Linked DNA regions of Oharaeibacter diazotrophicus. The protein of the gene in region 1 interacts with the protein of each later gene in a pairwise test. Links are inferred from orthologs where the notes say so. Each region holds a gene or a part of one and is shown in the gene's direction. Other genes may lie near its edges.

Evidence for each region.
Region 2: the proteins of mtgA (region 1) and EDD54_RS11860 interact in binary tests that used the Escherichia coli proteins (3 or more experiments, as listed by UniProt). The link is inferred for Oharaeibacter diazotrophicus from one-to-one orthologs.

The regions. Positions count from the first base shown.
Region 1 is NZ_SNXY01000008.1:227,651-240,055, reverse strand. Bases 9,625-12,405 are described here. They hold mtgA (monofunctional biosynthetic peptidoglycan transglycosylase), read left to right. Parts: upstream 9,625-10,536; coding sequence 10,537-11,274; downstream 11,275-12,405. Other genes in these bases: EDD54_RS13405 (DUF2125 domain-containing protein), read right to left, coding at 12,399-12,405; EDD54_RS13410 (hypothetical protein), read left to right, coding at 11,826-12,230; rpmF (50S ribosomal protein L32), read left to right, coding at 11,432-11,617; EDD54_RS13425 (ABC transporter ATP-binding protein), read left to right, coding at 9,625-10,150. Also shown: EDD54_RS13465 (Fur family transcriptional regulator), read left to right, coding at 1-403; ispG (flavodoxin-dependent (E)-4-hydroxy-3-methylbut-2-enyl-diphosphate synthase), read left to right, coding at 400-1,662; EDD54_RS13455 (DUF3329 domain-containing protein), read left to right, coding at 1,665-1,871; EDD54_RS13450 (polyprenyl synthetase family protein), read right to left, coding at 1,891-2,817; EDD54_RS13445 (Lrp/AsnC ligand binding domain-containing protein), read right to left, coding at 3,374-3,835; bifunctional proline dehydrogenase/L-glutamate gamma-semialdehyde dehydrogenase PutA, read left to right, coding at 4,073-7,180; EDD54_RS13435 (ABC transporter permease), read left to right, coding at 7,411-8,271; EDD54_RS13430 (ABC transporter permease), read left to right, coding at 8,289-9,071; more of EDD54_RS13425, read left to right, coding at 9,074-9,624. UniProt on the Escherichia coli protein: Peptidoglycan polymerase that catalyzes glycan chain elongation from lipid-linked precursors. May play a role in peptidoglycan assembly during cell division in collaboration with other cell division proteins.
Region 2 is NZ_SNXY01000007.1:706,679-711,455, forward strand. Bases 1-2,877 are described here. They hold EDD54_RS11860 (peptidoglycan D,D-transpeptidase FtsI family protein), read left to right. Parts: upstream 1-513; coding sequence 514-2,241; downstream 2,242-2,877. Other genes in these bases: rsmH (16S rRNA (cytosine(1402)-N(4))-methyltransferase RsmH), read left to right, coding at 1-116; ftsL (cell division protein FtsL), read left to right, coding at 113-502. In the rest of the region: EDD54_RS23790 (UDP-N-acetylmuramoylalanyl-D-glutamyl-2,6-diaminopimelate--D-alanyl-D-alanine ligase), read left to right, coding at 3,846-4,777. UniProt on the Escherichia coli protein: Essential cell division protein that catalyzes cross-linking of the peptidoglycan cell wall at the division septum. Required for localization of FtsN.

The DNA.
Region 1 (12,405 bases):
GCTCGACAGCCACGTGCCGGTGACCGCCTACGAGATCATGGACCGCATCGGGGCCACCGAGCGGCGGCCGTCGCCGATCTCGGTCTACCGCGCCCTCGACTTCCTGGTCGCCAACCGCTTCGCCCACCGCATCGAGAGCCGCAACGCCTTCCTGGCCTGCTCGCACGGTCACGGCGAGGCCGAGGCCGGTCGCGACCCGATGCTGGTGTTCCTGCTCTGCGAGGCCTGCGGCGCCGCCGCCGAGGCCGAGCCGCCGGCGCTCGCCGCCGCGCTCGCCGACATCGCCGGCGCCGCCGGCTTCCAGCTCTCGGCCGCCGTGCTCGAGCTGCGCGGCGTCTGCGCCGCCTGCCGCGCCGCCGGCCGCCTGCCGCAACCCCGCGCCGCCGACGGAGACGACGCATGAGCTTCCTGACCGCCCCGCTGCCCCGCCGCCGCTCCGTGGCCGTGGACGTCGGCGGCGTCACCGTCGGCGGGAACGCCCCGGTGGTGGTGCAGTCGATGACCAACACCGACACCGCCGACGTCGACGCCACCGTGGCCCAGGTCGCCGCGCTCGCCCGTGCCGGCTCCGAACTCGTCCGCATCACCGTCGACCGCGACGAGGCCGCCGCCGCCGTGCCGCGAATCCGCGAGCGGCTCGACCGGCTGGGACTGTCGGTGCCGCTGGTCGGCGACTTCCACTACATCGGCCACAAGCTGCTGGCCGACCATCCCGCCTGCGCCGAGGCGCTGGCGAAATACCGCATCAACCCCGGCAACGTCGGCTTCAAGGACAAGAAGGACAAGCAGTTCGCCGACATCGTCGAGATGGCGATCCGCTGGGACAAGCCGGTGCGCATCGGCGTCAACTGGGGCTCGCTCGACCAGGACCTCCTCACCCGGCTGATGGACCGCAACCAGGCCGAGGGCTCGCCGCTGTCGGCCCGCGAGGTGACGCGCGAGGCGATCGTGCAGTCGGCGCTCCTGTCGGCGGCGCAGGCCGAGGACATCGGTCTCGCCCGCTCCAAGATCATCCTGTCGGCCAAGGTCAGCCAGGTCCAGGACCTGATCGCCGTCTACGTCGAACTCGCCCGCCGCTCCGACCACGCCCTCCACCTCGGCCTCACCGAGGCCGGCATGGGCACCAAGGGCGTCGTCGCCTCGTCGGCCTCGATGGGCCTTCTGCTGCAGCAGGGCATCGGCGACACCATCCGCGTCTCGCTGACGCCCGAGCCCGGCGGCGACCGCACCCGCGAGGTCCAGGTCGCGCAGGAACTGCTCCAGGTTATGGGCTTCCGCGCCTTCGTGCCGGTGGTCGCCGCCTGCCCCGGCTGCGGGCGCACCACCTCGACCGTGTTCCAGGAACTCGCCCGCGCCATCGAGGACCAGATCCGCGAGGCCATGCCCGAGTGGCGCGAGAAGTATCCCGGCGTCGAGGCGCTCCAGGTCGCGGTGATGGGCTGCATCGTCAACGGCCCCGGCGAGTCCAAGCACGCCGACGTCGGCATCTCGCTGCCCGGCACCGGTGAGAGCCCGGCCGCGCCGGTCTTCATCGACGGCCGCAAGGCGATGACGCTGCGCGGGCCCCGGATCGCCGAGGACTTCCGCGCCATCGTGCTCGACTATATCGAGAAGCGCTTCGGTCGCCCGGCCGCCGCCGAGCCCGCCCGGGAGACCGCCTGACTATGGCGCGCCGCCCGTCCGACCTCGACCATCCGTTCTATCGGCCGCTGTGGCGGCGGATCGCCATCGTCGTGCTGGTGGCGCTCTGGCTCGGCTACGAACTCGCCCTCGGCGGCGACCCGATGTGGCAGGTGCTGGCGGGCGGTCTGCTCGCCTATTCGGTCTGGACCTTCCTGATCCGCTACCCGCGCCGCGACGGCGCCGGCTGACGGCGGGCCGCGTTTCCTTTTAACGTTCGCGGTCGGCGACGAAGCGGGCGGCGGCGATCAGCGTCTCCGCGCGCGCGCCATAGGGCGCCAGCACCGTACCGGCCTCCGCGACCAGTGCGTCGAGTTCGGCGCGCACGGCCGCGATCCCGTTCAGCGACACCAGCGTGCCCTTGCCGGCGGCGGCGTCCTTGGCGGTCGCCTTGCCGACGGTGGCGGCGTCGCCGGTGACGTCGAGCAGGTCGTCGGCGAGTTGGAAGGCGAGGCCGACGATGTCTCCGTAGCGCGCCATCCGCGCCACTTCGGCCGGTCCCGCACCCGCGACCCGGGCGCCCATGGTGCAGGCGGCGCGGATCAGCGCGCCGGTCTTCATCGCCTGGAGCCGGCGGATCTCCCCGTCGCCGAGCGCCGCCGGCCGGCCGTCGCCGAAGCGGCCCTCGGCGGAAAGGTCGAGCATCTGGCCGCCGACCATGCCGCCCGGCCCGGACGCCTTGGCGAGGTCGGCCACCAGCGCGATTCGGACGGCCGCGTCGGGGTGCGTCGCGGGGTCGGCGAGGAGGTCGAAGGCGAGCGTCTGCAGGCCGTCGCCGGCGAGGATCGCGGTCGCCTCGTCGAAGGCACGGTGCACGGTCGGCCGGCCGCGGCGCAGGTCGTCGTCGTCCATCGACGGCAGGTCGTCGTGGACGAGCGAGTAGCAGTGCAGGCACTCGACCGCCGCCGCCACCGCGAGCGGGTCGCCGTCGCCGCCGCCGTGGAGTTCGGCCGTGGCCGCGACCAGGAACGGCCGCAGCCGCTTGCCGCCGCCGAGCACCGCGTGGCGCATCGCCGCCGTCAGCCGATCCGGCCGGCGCGACTCGCCCGGCCCGGCGGCGTCGGCCAGCACCACGGCGAGCCGGGCCTCGACGGCGTCGGCGAGAGCGGAGAGATGGTCCTCGAAGCGGCTGGTCATGGTCGGCGTCCGGCATGAGACGCCGCTCCGGTGCCCCACCGCACCGGCGCGGTCAAGCCTCTTCGGGGAGGAAGCGGCGGGCGACGTGGCGTGGGCGCCGCGATTCCCGATCGACCGGCCACGGAAACGCCGCCCGGGAGGCATGCTCCACGCCCATCGGTTTTGCGCAACGGCCGGAGCGGCGTGTGTAGCCGCCGCCCCTTCCAATCGAGCCGCGCCATCGCCACCGCGTCCCCTCCCCCCTGGAGGGGGAGGGACAGGGAGAGGGGGCCACCGCCGCACCGTCCGCCCGGGGCCCGGACGTCGAGGAGAATGTCGATGGATGCCGCGACCCGTCTGCCCCCTCTCCCCAACCCTCCCCCTCCAGGGGGGAGGGGGCCTGTCGAGGATGGGGAGACGGGGGGCGGCCGTTCGGCGCCCGTAGGATCGCCGCCGAGGCTCGGTGTTCGGCGGTCCAGGCCCGACGGTCGAAGACCCGCCTCCGCAGCCCGACCGGCGAAGCCCGAAGCCCGGCTGCCGAAGCCCGAAGCCCGAATGCCTACTCCCTACTGCCCCCTTACAACGGCAGCGCCGACGTGTGCTTCACCTCCTCCATCACCGGGTACGTATGCGTCTCGCGCACGCCCGGCAGGGCCATCAGCACGTCGGAGAGGAAGGAACGGTAGGCTTCCATGTCCTTGACGCGGGCCTTGACGAGATAGTCGAAGCCGCCGGCGATCAGGTGGCACTCCAGCACCTCGGGCGCGCGGGTCACCGCGGCGGCGAAGGTGGAGAACACCTCGGGGTTCATCCGGTCGAGCTTGATCTCGACGAACACCAGGAGGCCGCGCTGCAGCCGTGCCGGGTCGAGCCGCGCGGAATAGCCGAGGATGAAGCCGTCGCGGGTCAGGCGCTTGACGCGCTCGGCTGTCGCGGTCGGCGACAGCCCGACCTTGTCGGCGAGCTCGAGGTTGGTGATGCGCCCGTCGACCTGGAGGGCCGACAGGATCTTGCGGTCGATTCGGTCGAGACCCGGTATCTCGACCTCCGGGCGCCGGTTCGCCCGCTCCTGTGCCAAAGAAGTCACCTGACGCCTCCCTTCGGACGTTCGGTCCGGCCGATCCGCGGATTTTGCGGCGAAGATCCCCCATCGCCGGGACATTCCCCGTTTCCATGCCCCAGAAACGTCGGATCGTCCCCATCCACCTTGATATGGTGTGGAAATGAGATGCGCTCCGGGCCCCGGGGCCTTCGCCCTGGAGCGCCGTTCCCGCCCATGACACTCCACGCCCTGCCGAACCGCCCCGTCTTCTCCTCCCCGTACGCCCCGCGCGAGGAGGACGTCGTACGCCGTCTCATCGCCGAGGTCGCGGTCTCCAGCGAAGCACGAACGCGCGTCGACCGCCATGCGACACGACTGATCGAGGGCATCCGGAACCGCCAGTCGAGTCTCGGCGGGGTCGAGGACTTCCTCAAGGCCTATTCGCTGACGACCAAGGAGGGCCTCGCCATCATGGTGCTGGCCGAGGCGCTTCTGCGCGTTCCAGACGGCGCCACCGCCGACCGCCTGATCGAGGACAAGCTCGCCGCCGCCTCCTTCGACCAGCCGCGCAAGGGCGGCGATCCCTGGCTGGTCACCGCCTCGGCCTGGGCGCTCGGCGTCACCACCCGCATCGTCCAGCCCGGCGAGACGCCGGAGGGCGTGGTCGCCGGCCTCGTCAAGCGGCTCGGCATGCCGCCGGTGCGGGCGGCGACGCGGCAGGCGATGCGCGTGATGGGCCATCAGTTCGTACTCGGCGAGACGATCGAGGCGGCGCTGCAGCGCGCCCGCTCCGCCGAGGGCAAGGGCTTCCGCCATTCCTACGACATGCTCGGCGAGGGCGCCCGCACCGCCGCCGACGCCGAGCGCTATTTCGCCAGCTACTTCCGGGCGATCGACGCGATCGGCCGCAGCGCGGGCAACGAGGCGCTGCCGGCCCGGCCCGGCATTTCGGTCAAGCTGTCGGCGCTGCACCCGCGCTACGAGGCGGTCAAGGCCGACCGCGTCGACGCCGAACTGGTGCCGCGGCTGCTCGAACTCGCCCGCGCCGCCCGCGCCCACGACCTCAACCTCACCGTCGACGCCGAGGAGGCCGATCGCCTGACCCTGTCGCTCGACGTGATCGCCCGCGTCGCCGCCGACCCGAGCCTGAAGGGCTGGGACGGCTTCGGCCTCGCGATCCAGGCCTACCAGAAGCGCTCGGCGGCCGTGGTCGACTGGGTCGCCGATCTGGCGAGCGCGCTCGACCGCCGCTTCATGGTCCGCCTCGTCAAGGGCGCCTACTGGGACACCGAGGTCAAGCGCGCCCAGGAGCGTGGCCTCGACGACTACCCGGTCTTCACCCGCAAGGCCGGCACCGACCTCTCCTATCTCGCCTGCGCCCGCCGCATGCTGGCGGCGCGGCCGCGGATCTACCCGCAGTTCGCCACCCACAACGCCCTCACGGTGGCCGAGATCCTCGACCTCGCCGGTGCCGACCGCAGCTTCGAGTTCCAGCGTCTGCACGGCATGGGCGAGGCGCTCTACGCCCAGGTCACGGTCGAGGAGGGCCAGCCCTGCCGGATTTACGCCCCGGTCGGCGGCCACCGCGACCTGCTCGCCTATCTGGTCCGCCGCCTGCTCGAGAACGGCGCCAACTCCTCCTTCGTCTCCGGCGTCGGCGATCCCAACGTGCCGGTGTCGCAGCTCCTGACCCGGCCCGAGGACGTGCTCGGCGGCGGCAGCCGCGCCCGCCATTCCCGCATCCCGATGCCGGCGGCGATCTTCGCGCCGCGGCTCAACTCGCGCGGCGTCGAACTCGGCGACGACCACGCCCGCTCCGCGCTCATCGCCGCGATCGAGCGCGCCGCAGCGCCGGCGCCGGCCGCCGCGATCGTCGACGGCGCCGACGCCGGCGGCCCGGCCCGCCCGGTGGTCTCGCCGATCGACGGCGCCACCGTGGTCGGCACCGTCCGCGAGGGCGACGCCGCCCTGGTCGAGCGCGCGGTCGCCGTCGCCGCCGGCGGTTTCCGCGCCTGGAGCGCGACGCCGGTCGAGACCCGCGCCGCCGTGCTCGAGAAGGCCGCCGACCTCCTCGAGGCCGACCGCGCCGCGTTCCTCGCCGTCCTCGCCGCCGAGGCCGGCAAGACCCTGCCCGACGCGGTCGCCGAGGTCCGCGAAGCCGTCGACTTCTGCCGCTACTACGCCGCCGAGGCGCGCCGCTGCTTCGGGGCCGACGTGGTGCTGCCGGGGCCGACCGGCGAGGAGAATCGCCTCGTCCAGCGCGGCCGCGGCGTCTTCGCCTGCATCAGTCCGTGGAACTTCCCGCTGGCGATCTTCCTCGGCCAGGTCGCGGCCGCGCTCGCCGCCGGCAACGCCGTGGTCGCCAAGCCGGCCGAGCAGACGCCGCTGGTCGCCGCCGCCGCGGTGCGCCTCCTGCACGAGGCCGGCGTGCCCTTGTCGGCGCTGCAGCTCGTCACCGGCGACGGCGCGGTCGGCGCCGCGCTCACCGGCCACCCGGCGATCGCCGGCGTCGCCTTCACCGGCTCGACCGAGACCGCCTGGGCGATCAACCGCGGTCTCGCCGCCAAGCGCGGGCCGATCGTGCCGCTGATCGCCGAGACCGGCGGCCTCAACGCCATGGTCGTCGACGCCACCGCCCTCGGCGAACAGGTCTGCGACGACGTCGTCACCTCGGCCTTCCGCTCGGCCGGCCAGCGCTGCTCGGCGCTGCGGCTCCTGTTCGTGCAGGAGGACGTCGCCGACCACATGCTGGCGCTGATCGCCGGCGCCGCCGCCGAACTGGTCGTCGGCGATCCCCGCGATCCCGCCACCGACGTCGGCCCGGTGATCGACCGCGAGGCCAAGGCGCGGATCGACGCCCACGTCGCCGCCTGGGCCGCCCGCGGCGCGGTCCGCTTCGCCGGCCGCCTGCCGACCGGCGCGCTCGCCGCCGGCACCTACGTCGCCCCGACGGTGATCGAACTGCCCTCCGCCGCCGATCTCGCCGAGGAGGTGTTCGGCCCGGTGCTGCACGTGGTGCGCTGGAAGGCGAGCCAGCTCGAACGCACCATCGACGCCATCGGCGCCAGCGGCTACGGGCTCACCCTCGGCGTCCACTCCCGTATCGACGCCACGGTGAAGCGGATCGTGGAGCGGCTGCCGGTCGGCAACGTCTACGTCAATCGCAACGTCATCGGCGCGGTGGTGGGATCGCAGCCCTTCGGCGGCTCCGGCCTGTCCGGCACCGGCCCGAAGGCGGGCGGGCCGCACTACCTCGCCCGCTTCGCGCTCGAACAGGTCGTCTCGGTCAACACCGCGGCCGCCGGCGGCAACGCCAGTCTGGTCGCGATGGGAGACGAGTGACGTCCGTCCCGTAGCGGTCCCGGCCCCACGGGCCGCCTCCTCCCCGTCCCGGACGCCCGCGGCGCCTTTGGGCTCGCGGGCGCCTTTGCGCTTGCGGGCCCTGGGCGATCGTATATGTTCGTACACTAACGATATCGCGGCGCGACCGGATCCTCCGGCGACGGCGCGGAGGGGACCGGGGCGGGGCGTGCGGCCGGGGTCGCGCGCGCCGGATCGACGGGAGTGGGCCGATGACGCGCGAGGGACGGCGCCTCAGGGCGATCGCGGGGCTGACCGGGGGCACCTATCTGGTGCTGGCGGCGACGGTGCTGTTGCCGCTGTCTGCGATGCTCTACTTCAGCTTCCTCAACGTCGCCCCGATCAACGGGCGGACGGCGACCTTCACGCTGAAGCACTACGTCGACTTCTTCACCAAGCCGGTCTACCGCATCAACGCGTGGCGCTCGTTCGAACTCGGGCTCTACGTCACCGGCTTCTGCTTCGCGATCGGCTACCCGGCCGCGCTGCTGCTCGCCCGCCACATTCGCAACCGCTGGCGCGAGGCGATCCTGCTCCTGATCGTGCTGCCGTTCTGGAGCAACGGGCTGGTGCGCACCTTCTCGTGGACGATGGTGCTGAACCCCGGCGGCCTGCCCGACCGCTTCCTGCACTGGCTGTGGCCGGCGGTGCCGACGATCGACCTGATCTACACCTATCCGGCGATCGTGATCGGCCTCGTCCACGCCTACCTGCCCTACATGATCCTGACCTCCTACGTCTCGCTGCAGGCGATCGACGACACCCTCGGCGAGGCCGCGCTCAGCCTCGGCGCGTCGAAGCTCGCGGTGTTCCTCAGGATCACCCTGCCGCTCAGCCTGCCCGGCATCGTCGCCGGCGTGGTGCTGATCTTCGTGCCGGTGATCGGCTCCTTCATGGAGCCGCGCATCCTCGGCGGTCAGCAGGCGATCATGCTCGGCACGCTGATCGAGACCCAGTTCACCGCTTCGTTCAACTGGCCGCTCGGTGCGGCGCTCGGCTTCGTGATGCTGGCGATCGTGCTGGTGGTCATGGCGGCCTGCGCGCCGTTCCTGAAGCGCCAGATGTCGTTCTGACCCGGGGAGACCGACCGATGCCCTCGCCCCGCGGCCTCTTCGCCTCCGGCTATCTCGCGCTGGTGCTCGCCTTCCTCTACGTGCCGATCGCCGTGATGATGGTGATGGCCTTCAACCGGTCCGAGCTCTACGAGCTGCCGTTCGAGTTCGACACCCGCTGGTTCGTCGCCCTCGCCGGCAACGAGGCGCTGCTGGTCGCCGCCCGCAACAGCGTGCTGCTCGCCCTCGCCAACATGGCGATCGCGACCACGCTCGGCACCATGACGGCGCTCGCCTTCGCCCGATACAGCTTCTTCGGCAAGACCGTGCTGCAGGCCCTGCTGCTGCCGGTGCTGACGATCCCCTGGCTGATCACCGGCACGGCCATGCTGATCTTCTTCTTCTGGACCGGCGTCGGCCGCGGCCTGCACGCCATCCTCGCCGGTCACGTCGCGCTGTCGCTGCCCTACGTGGTGATCATCGTTGGCAGTCGGCTGAAGAGCTTCGGCGTCGAGCTCGAGGAGGCCGCGGCGACGCTGGGCGCGACCGGTTGGCAGACCTTCCGGCGCGTGACCGTGCCGCTGATGGCGCCCGGCATCGTTGCGGCGGCGCTGTTCGCCTTCGCCATCTCCTTCGACCAGTTCGTGATCTCCTATTTCCTCGCCCCGGTCGGCACCTCGACCCTGCCGGTCGAGATCTACACGGCGATCCGCAAGGGCTTCACGCCGGAGATCAACGCGATCTCCACCATCATCATCCTCGCCTCGATGGCGCTGATGGTCCTGTTCGCACGCTTCAGCAAGTTCGGTGGGGAGCGCTAGAGATGAGCGTCGTCGCAATCGACCGGGTCGCCAAGCGCTACGGCCGCGTCACCGCCTTGTCCGACGTCTCGATGACGATCGCCGACGGCGAGTTCTTCGGCCTGCTCGGGCCGTCGGGCGGCGGCAAGACCACGCTGCTGCGCTCGATCGCCGGCTTCGTCGATCCCGACGAGGGCGCCATCGCCATCGACGGCAAGCCGATCCAGGACGTGCCGATCAACCGGCGCGACATCGGCATGATGTTCCAGAACTACGCCCTGTTCCCCCATCTCACCGTCGCCGACAACGTCGGCTTCGGTCTGTCGGTGCGCCACCGCCCGCGCGCCGAGATCGCCGCCCGCGTCGCCGAACTGCTCCGCCTCGTCCGCCTCGAGAGCCACGGCGAACGCAAGCCGCGCCAGCTCTCCGGCGGCCAGCAGCAGCGCATCGCGCTCGCCCGCGCACTCGCCACCAACCCGAAGGTGCTGCTGCTCGACGAACCGCTCGGCGCGCTCGACAAGAAGCTGCGCGAGGAGATGCAGATCGAGCTGAAGCAGATCCAGCGCGACGTCGGCATCACCACTGTCTTCGTCACCCACGACCAGGAGGAGGCGCTGACGCTGTCCGACCGCATCGCCATCATGAGCGAGGGCCGGGTCGAGCAGATCGGCCCGCCGCGCGCGCTCTACGAGCGCCCGCGCACGCGCTTCGTGGCGAACTTCCTCGGCAACGCCAACTTCTTCGAGGGCCGCGTCGTCGGCCGCGACGGTGCCCTGACCCGGATCCTGCTCGACGACGGCAGCGCCATCCTGACCACCGATGCCGCCGCCGAGGGCACCCGTGTCACCGCCGCCGTGCGTCCGGAGAAGTTCGCCGTCGGCCCGGACGCCGCCGCGGACGCGGACGGGCTGCCGCGGAACCGCCTCGCCGGCCGCGTCACGGCGGAGGTCTTCACCGGCAACGCCGTCACCTATCGCCTCGACGTCGCCGGCCGCACCGTCGGCGTGTTCGTCCAGAACCGCGCCGGTGCCGGCCCCGCCGAGGGCGACACGCTCCAGCTTTCCTGGAGCCCGGCCCACACGGTGCTGGTGGAGGGATAGGCGGGCAGGAGCCGCTCCGGCGGTGCTTTGCGCGCCGCGTGCGATCGTCGGTGCCCGAAAAGAAAAAGGCCGGGACGAGCCCGGCCTGAAGTCAGGGAGGAAAGATCGAAGGCGGCGGTGAGGGAGGTAGAGGTCGGAGATCCGAAGCCACCGCCGCTTTCGAGTTCAGAATCCCACTCTGCCCGAAATTGCGCCACGTCAATTCCTGTGCATCGCCGCTCAAATCGGCGGCTTCTGCCGAAACAATGTGCAGAATCGGGGCGATCGGCTCCTGCCGCTCGGATTTCCCGCCGCGCCGACGTGACGACCACCGGCAAACCCGGTACATCCCTCTTGGAACGGAACTTCGAGGCGGGACCCGCCGGACGCGGCGGTGACGACGGTGCATGACCGTGGAGGCCGATGACAGCTACGGGGCGGTCGCTGGGGAGGAGGTCCCCGCGGCGCCGGCGCCACGGCGCCGCCGCTGGCCGCGCCGCCTCTTCCGCCTCGCCGTCGCGCTCGCGCTCGCGCCGCTGGTCCTGACGGTCGTCTATTGGCTGGTGCCGCCGGTCTCGACGCTGATGCTCGCCGATCTCGTCACCGGCCGCGGCTATACTCGCGACTGGGTGTCCTTCGACGAGATCTCGCCGCAGCTGCCGATGGCGGTGGTGATGGGCGAGGACGGCAAGTTCTGCAGCCACGGCGGCGTCGACTGGGACAGCCTGGGGGCCGTGCTGTCGCGCAGCGGCGGCCCCAATCGCGGCGCCAGTACGGTGACGATGCAGACCGTCAAGAACCTCTACCTCTGGAACGGCCGCAGCTACCTGCGCAAGGCGATGGAGATCCCGCTCGCGCTCTACGTCGACCTCGTCTGGTCGAAGCGGCGCACCATGGAGATCTATCTCAACATCGCCGAATGGGGCCCCAACCTCTACGGCGCCGAGGCGGCGGCCCAGAAATACTTCAAGAAGCCCGCCGCCAAGCTGACCCGCCACGAGGCGGCGCTGCTGGTTTCGGCCCTGCCCAACCCGATCGAGCGCAACCCGGCCAAGCCGGGCAAGTACCAGGCGCGCTACGCCCGCACCGTCGAGCGCCGCACCGCCCAGGCCGGCGCCTACGTCGACTGCCTGTTCGACCGCTGACGCCAACCGCGGCGCCGCGGCACTTTTTTCGCCGCGCCACTGGCCAAAGCCGGGTCGCCCCTGTATAAGGCCCCATCTTTTTGGAGCGAGCGCCGAGGCGCCCGTCGCACCGGCATTGCCGTGCGGCACGGGACGCCGGCCGGCGATGGAGTTGGAAATGGCTGTTCCCAAGCGAAAGACTTCGCCGTCGAAGCGCGGCATGCGCCGTTCGGCCGACGCCCTGAAGGCCCCGACCTACGTCGAGGACAAGACCTCGGGCGAGCTGCGCCGTCCGCATCACGTCGACCTCAAGACCGGCATGTACCGCGGTCGCCAGATCCTGGAGCCGAAGGAGACCGTCTGACGGTTTCCGGCGGATCCACACGCGGATCGACGTTTCAGGAAGGCCGGCGTTCCCAGACGGGATCGCCGGCCTTCCGCGTTTCCGGGGTGCCCGCGACCGGCGTCGTCCCCGTGTATTCGCACCGTCCGTCGTCGCGCCGCCGTGGAACCGTCACCTTCGCCTGCTTCGTCGGCGGTGGAGAGACCCCGAGGAGAGGACCCGCCGCGCGATGCTGTTCACGATCCCGCTCACGATCGTCCCGCTGATCGCCTACAACCTGTTCGCCTGGGGCCTGTTCGGCGCCGGCGGCGGCGACCCCTGGCTGGCGCCGCTGTTCACCGTCGAGATGCTGTCCGGCGCCCGCTTCACCATGACCTCGGGCGACCTGATGCTGGTGATCGGCATCGTCCTCCTGTTCGTCGAGATCCTGAAGGCGACCCGCACCGGCAACGCCTCGCTCGCCGACCACGTGCTGTCGATGCTGGTCTTCGTCGCCTATCTCGTCGAGTTCCTGATCGCGGCGCCGGCGGCCCATTCGGTCTTCGTCATCCTGACCGTGATCGCCTTCGTCGACGTCGTCGCCGGCTTCACCATCACCATCCGCGGCGCCCGCCGCGACATCGGCTGGGGCTGATCGCCCGAGCGCGCGGCCCGCGTCTTCGGCCGGAGCGGGTCTCGTCCCGAGCCCGCAAAGTCCGACCCGTGGGCGGAGCATCGCGGGCGAGGAGCGCCCGACCGGGCGCCGGCCGTACGGCCGAAACCTCGTAGAGTCCCGACGAGTCGGGACTCTACGAGACGGGTATCAGAAC
Region 2 (4,777 bases), on another replicon or contig:
CCCGCTCGGCCAAGCTGCGCTTCGGCCTGCGCACCGCGGCGCCGGCGCGCGACCTCGACGGCGCGGCGCTCGGCCTGCCCGTGCTCGAAACCGAACGCCGGAGGGGGCGGGGATGAAGCGCACCGTCAACGCCCTGCTGGTCGCCCTGATGGTCCTGTCGGCGGCCGCCGTCTACGACATGAAATACGAGGCCGAACTCGCCGCCGAGAACGTCCACAAGGTCGAACGCGACATCGAGCGCGAGCGCGCCGCGCTGAGCCTGCTCAAGGCCGAGTGGAGCGTCCTGACCCAGCCGGGCCGCCTGCAGGACCTCGCCGAGCGCCACGCCGACATCCTGAAGCTGACGCCGATGACGGCCGACCACATCGTCACCCTCGCCGACATTCCCGCCAAGCCGGTCGAACCGGCGCCCGACGTCTCGGGCACCGACGACGCCGTGCCGCACGGGCCGGCGCAGCGCTCCGCCTCCGCCGGCCGTCCCGGCCACGACAAGATCCGCTGAGGAGGCCGCCGATGCCGAACGCTCCCTCCCTGCCGACCGCGAGCAAACTGCGGGCGCTGCTGCCCTGGCGCCGCCGCGCCGTGCGCCGCGAGAAGCCGTCGCCGGGCGACACCACGCGCAGCCGGCTGATCCTGGCGATGGGCGCCTTCGTGCTGGTCTACGGCACGATCGGGGCACGGCTGGTGCAGTTCGGCCTCGCCGAGCCGGCCGACCCGGCAGTGCTCGGCAACGCCCAGGCCGCGATCGCGGCGGCGCGGCCGGACATCGTCGACCGCAACGGCGAGATCCTCGCCACCGACATCAAGACCGCCTCGCTCTACGCCGAGCCGCGCCGCATCGTCGACCCCGACGAGGCGACCGAACTGCTCGGCACCGTGTTCCCCGAACTCGGCACCGATGCGACGCGCCAGAAGCTGGCCTCGCGCCAGGGCTTCGTCTGGCTGAAGCGCGAGATCACGCCGCAGCAGCAGGAGGCGGTGCACAAGCTCGGCCTGCCGGGCATCGGCTTCCTGTCGGAGAGCAAGCGCTTCTATCCCTCGGGCCGGTCGGTCGGCTACGTGGTCGGCCACGTCAACATCGACAACCAGGGCATCGCCGGGATCGAGAAGTACATCGACGACCAGTGGCTCGGCGACCTGCACAAGCTCGGCTTCGCGATGACGCCGAACCTCGAGCCGATCAAGCTGACGCTCGACCTGCGCGTCCAGCACGTGCTGCACGACGAACTGTCGTCGGCGATGGAGCGCTACACCGCGATCGGCGCCGCCGGCGTGGTGATGAACGTCAAGACCGGCGAGGTGGTGGCGATGGCCTCCATGCCGGACTACGACCCGAACAACCCCGTCGAGGCGCTCGACCCGAACAAGATGAACCGGGCCTCGGCCGCCGTGTTCGAGATGGGCTCGACCTTCAAGCTGTTCGCCACCGCGATGGCGCTCGATTCGGGCAAGGTCAGGCTGACCGACAGCTTCGACGCCTCGGCGCCGCTCCGGATCGGCGGCTTCACCATCCACGACTTCCATGGCAAGCACCGCGTGCTGACGGTGCCCGAGGTGTTCATCTATTCCTCCAACGTCGGCACCGGCAAGGAGGCGCTCCGGGTCGGGCAGGCCGGCCAGCAGGAGTTCCTGCGCCGCATCGGCCTGATGGACAAGGTGCCGACGGAACTGCCGGAGATCGCCCGCCCGATCCTGCCGAAGCGCTGGTCGGACCTCGTCACCGTGACCGTCTCGTTCGGCCACGGCATCTCGGTGTCGCCGCTCGCCACCGCGATGTCGGCCTCGGCGGTGATGAACGGCGGCCTCCTGATCCCGCCGACCTTCTTCCCGCGTTCGGAGGAGAAGGCGCGGCTGATGGCGACGCGCGTCCTCAAGCAGCAGACCTCGGACGAGATGCGCTACCTGATGCGCCTCAACGTGCTGAAGGGCTCGGGCACGCGCGCCAACATCCCGGGCTACCGGGTCGGCGGCAAGACCGGCACGGCCGAGAAGGTCGTCAACGGCCGCTATTCCGCCAACAAGCGCTTCAACGCCTTCCTCGCCAGCTTCCCGATCGACGACCCGCAGTACCTGGTGCTGGTGGTGCTCGACGAGCCGAATCCGGAGAAGCCCGGCGTCGGCGCGACCGCCGGCCTGAACGCCGCGCCGACCGCGTCCAACGTCATCAGCCGCATCGCCCCGATGCTCGGCGTCATGCCGCGCTTCGACGACGCCGACCGGCCGTTGATGGTCTCGTTCTGACGCCGCCGGTCCTCCGGGGCCGGCGGACGTCGTCGTCTCGTTTCGTTGCGTGGGCTCGGGCGTCGCCGACGTCCTCATTTCGATCACGAAGGCCGGGCAGCGTGCCGGCCGCTCCGGACAGGGAGCCGTCAAACCGCTCCGAGGGACCACCGATGAAACTTGCGGAACTCGCCCCCGACATCCTCACGCCCGACCCGGCGCTCCGGCGCATGGTGATCACCGGCGTGACCGCGGACAGCCGCGAGGTCCGGCCGGGCACGCTGTTCGCGGCGCTGCCGGGCACCAAGGTCCAGGGCTCCGCCTACATCCCGCAGGCGGTCGAGCGCGGCGCGGCGGTGATCCTGACCGGCTCGAACGACGACGTGCCGCTGGAACTGCCGGTGCCGGTGCTGCGCGATCCCGACCCGATGCGCCGCTTTTCCCGCTTGGTCGCGCGCTTCTACGCGCCGCAGCCGAAGACGGTGGTGGCGGTGACCGGCACCAACGGCAAGACCTCGGTCGCCGCCTTCGTCCGCCAGATCTGGGAGAAGACCGGCAAGGCCGCCGCCTCGATCGGCACCATCGGCGTCGTCGCCAAGGGCGAGACCCGCTACGGCAACATGACGACGCCCGACCCGGTGACGCTGCACCGGACGCTGCGGGACCTCAGGGCCGAGGGCATCGACCACGTCGCGATGGAGGCGTCTTCGCACGGGCTGATCCAGCGCCGGCTCGACGGCCTGACCATCTGCGCCGGCGCCTTCACCAACCTCTCGCGCGACCACCTCGACTACCACGGCTCCATGGACGGCTACATGGCCGCCAAGATGCGCCTGTTCGACACGGTGCTGGAGCCGGGCGCGGGCGCCGTGGTCAACCTCGACGACCGTTACGGCGAGGCCTTCGCCGCGGCGGCCCGGATCTCCGGCCTCGATCTGATGACGGTCGGCGCGCAGGGGGCGGCGATCCGCATCCTCGACGTCGCCCGCGACGGCTTCGCGCAGGTGGTGACGGTCGACGTCGGCGCGGGACCGCGCACCGTGCGGGTGCCGCTGGTCGGCGCCTTCCAGGTCTCGAACGCGCTGGTCGCCGCCGGCCTCGCCGCCGCCGGCGGGGCGGTGACGCTGGCCGAGGCGCTCGACGCGGTGTCCTCGATCGAGGGCGCCCAGGGCCGGCTCGAGCTCGTCGCCCACGCGCCGTCCGGCGCGCCGATCTTCGTCGACTTCGCCCACACCCCGGCTGCGCTCGAAGTCGCGCTCTCGACGCTCCGGCCCTATGTCGAGGGCAAGCTGGTGGTCGCCTTCGGCGCCGGGGGCGACCGCGACCGCGGCAAGCGCCCGCAGATGGGCGAGGTGGCCGAGCGGCTCGCCGACGTTGCCATCGTCACCGACGACAACCCGCGCTCGGAGGATCCGGCCGAGATCCGCGCCGCCATCCTCGCCGCCGCGCCGTCGGCGATCGAGATCGGCGACCGCGCCGAGGCGATCCGGCGCGGCATCGCGCTGCTCGGCGACGGCGACGTGTTCCTGGTCGCCGGCAAGGGCCACGAGACCGGCCAGATCGTCGGCGACACCGTGCTGCCGTTCTCCGACCAGGAGACGGTGCGCCATTCCCTGCCCGAGGGCGTGGCCGACGACCGCGTGCTGTGGCCGGGCCGCTCCTTCCTCGCCGGCGTCGGTGGCACCGCGATCGGCGCGCTGCCGGCGGCGATCACCGGTATCTCGATCGACAGCCGCTCGGTCGAGCCGGGCGACGCCTTCTTCGCCATCACCGGCGACCGGCTCGACGGCCACGCCTTCGTCGCCGACGCGCTGCGGCGCGGCGCGGCGGTCGGCGTGATCGCCGCGGACCGACGCGGCGAGGTCGAGACCGACGGCGCGCTGGTGGCGGTCGACGACGTGCTCGCGGGCCTGCGCCGCCTCGCCGCCTACGCCCGGCTGCGGACGAAGGCCAAGGTGGTCGCGGTGACCGGGTCTGTCGGCAAGACCTCGACCAAGGAGGCGCTGCGCGCCGCCCTGTCGGGCTCGGGCGCGGTCCACGCCTCGGTCGCCTCGTTCAACAACCACTGGGGCGTGCCGCTGACGCTCGCCCGGATGCCGAAGAACGTCGCCTACGGCGTGTTCGAGATCGGCATGAACCACGCCGGCGAGATCACCCCGCTGACCCAGCTGGTGCGCCCGCACGTGGCGATCGTGACCAACGTCGCGGCCGTGCACCTCGAGCACTTCCCCGACGAGGCCGGGATCGCGCGCGCCAAGGCGGAGATCTTCACCGGGCTCGAGCCCGGCGGCACCGCGATCGTCAACGGCGACAACCGCTGGGCCGGCCTGCTCGCCGACGCCGCCCGCGAGCAGGGCGCCACCGTGATCCGCTTCGGCGAAGTGGCGGACGCCGACGCGAGGCTGATCAAGTTCGCCCTGCACGAGGAGTGCTCGGCGGTGACCGCCGACATCCTCGGCGAGACGGTGAGCTACAAGATCGGCGCGCCGGGCCGGCATCTGGTCGACAACTCGCTGGCGGTGCTGGCCGCCGTCAAGCTGGTCGGCGCGGACTTGAG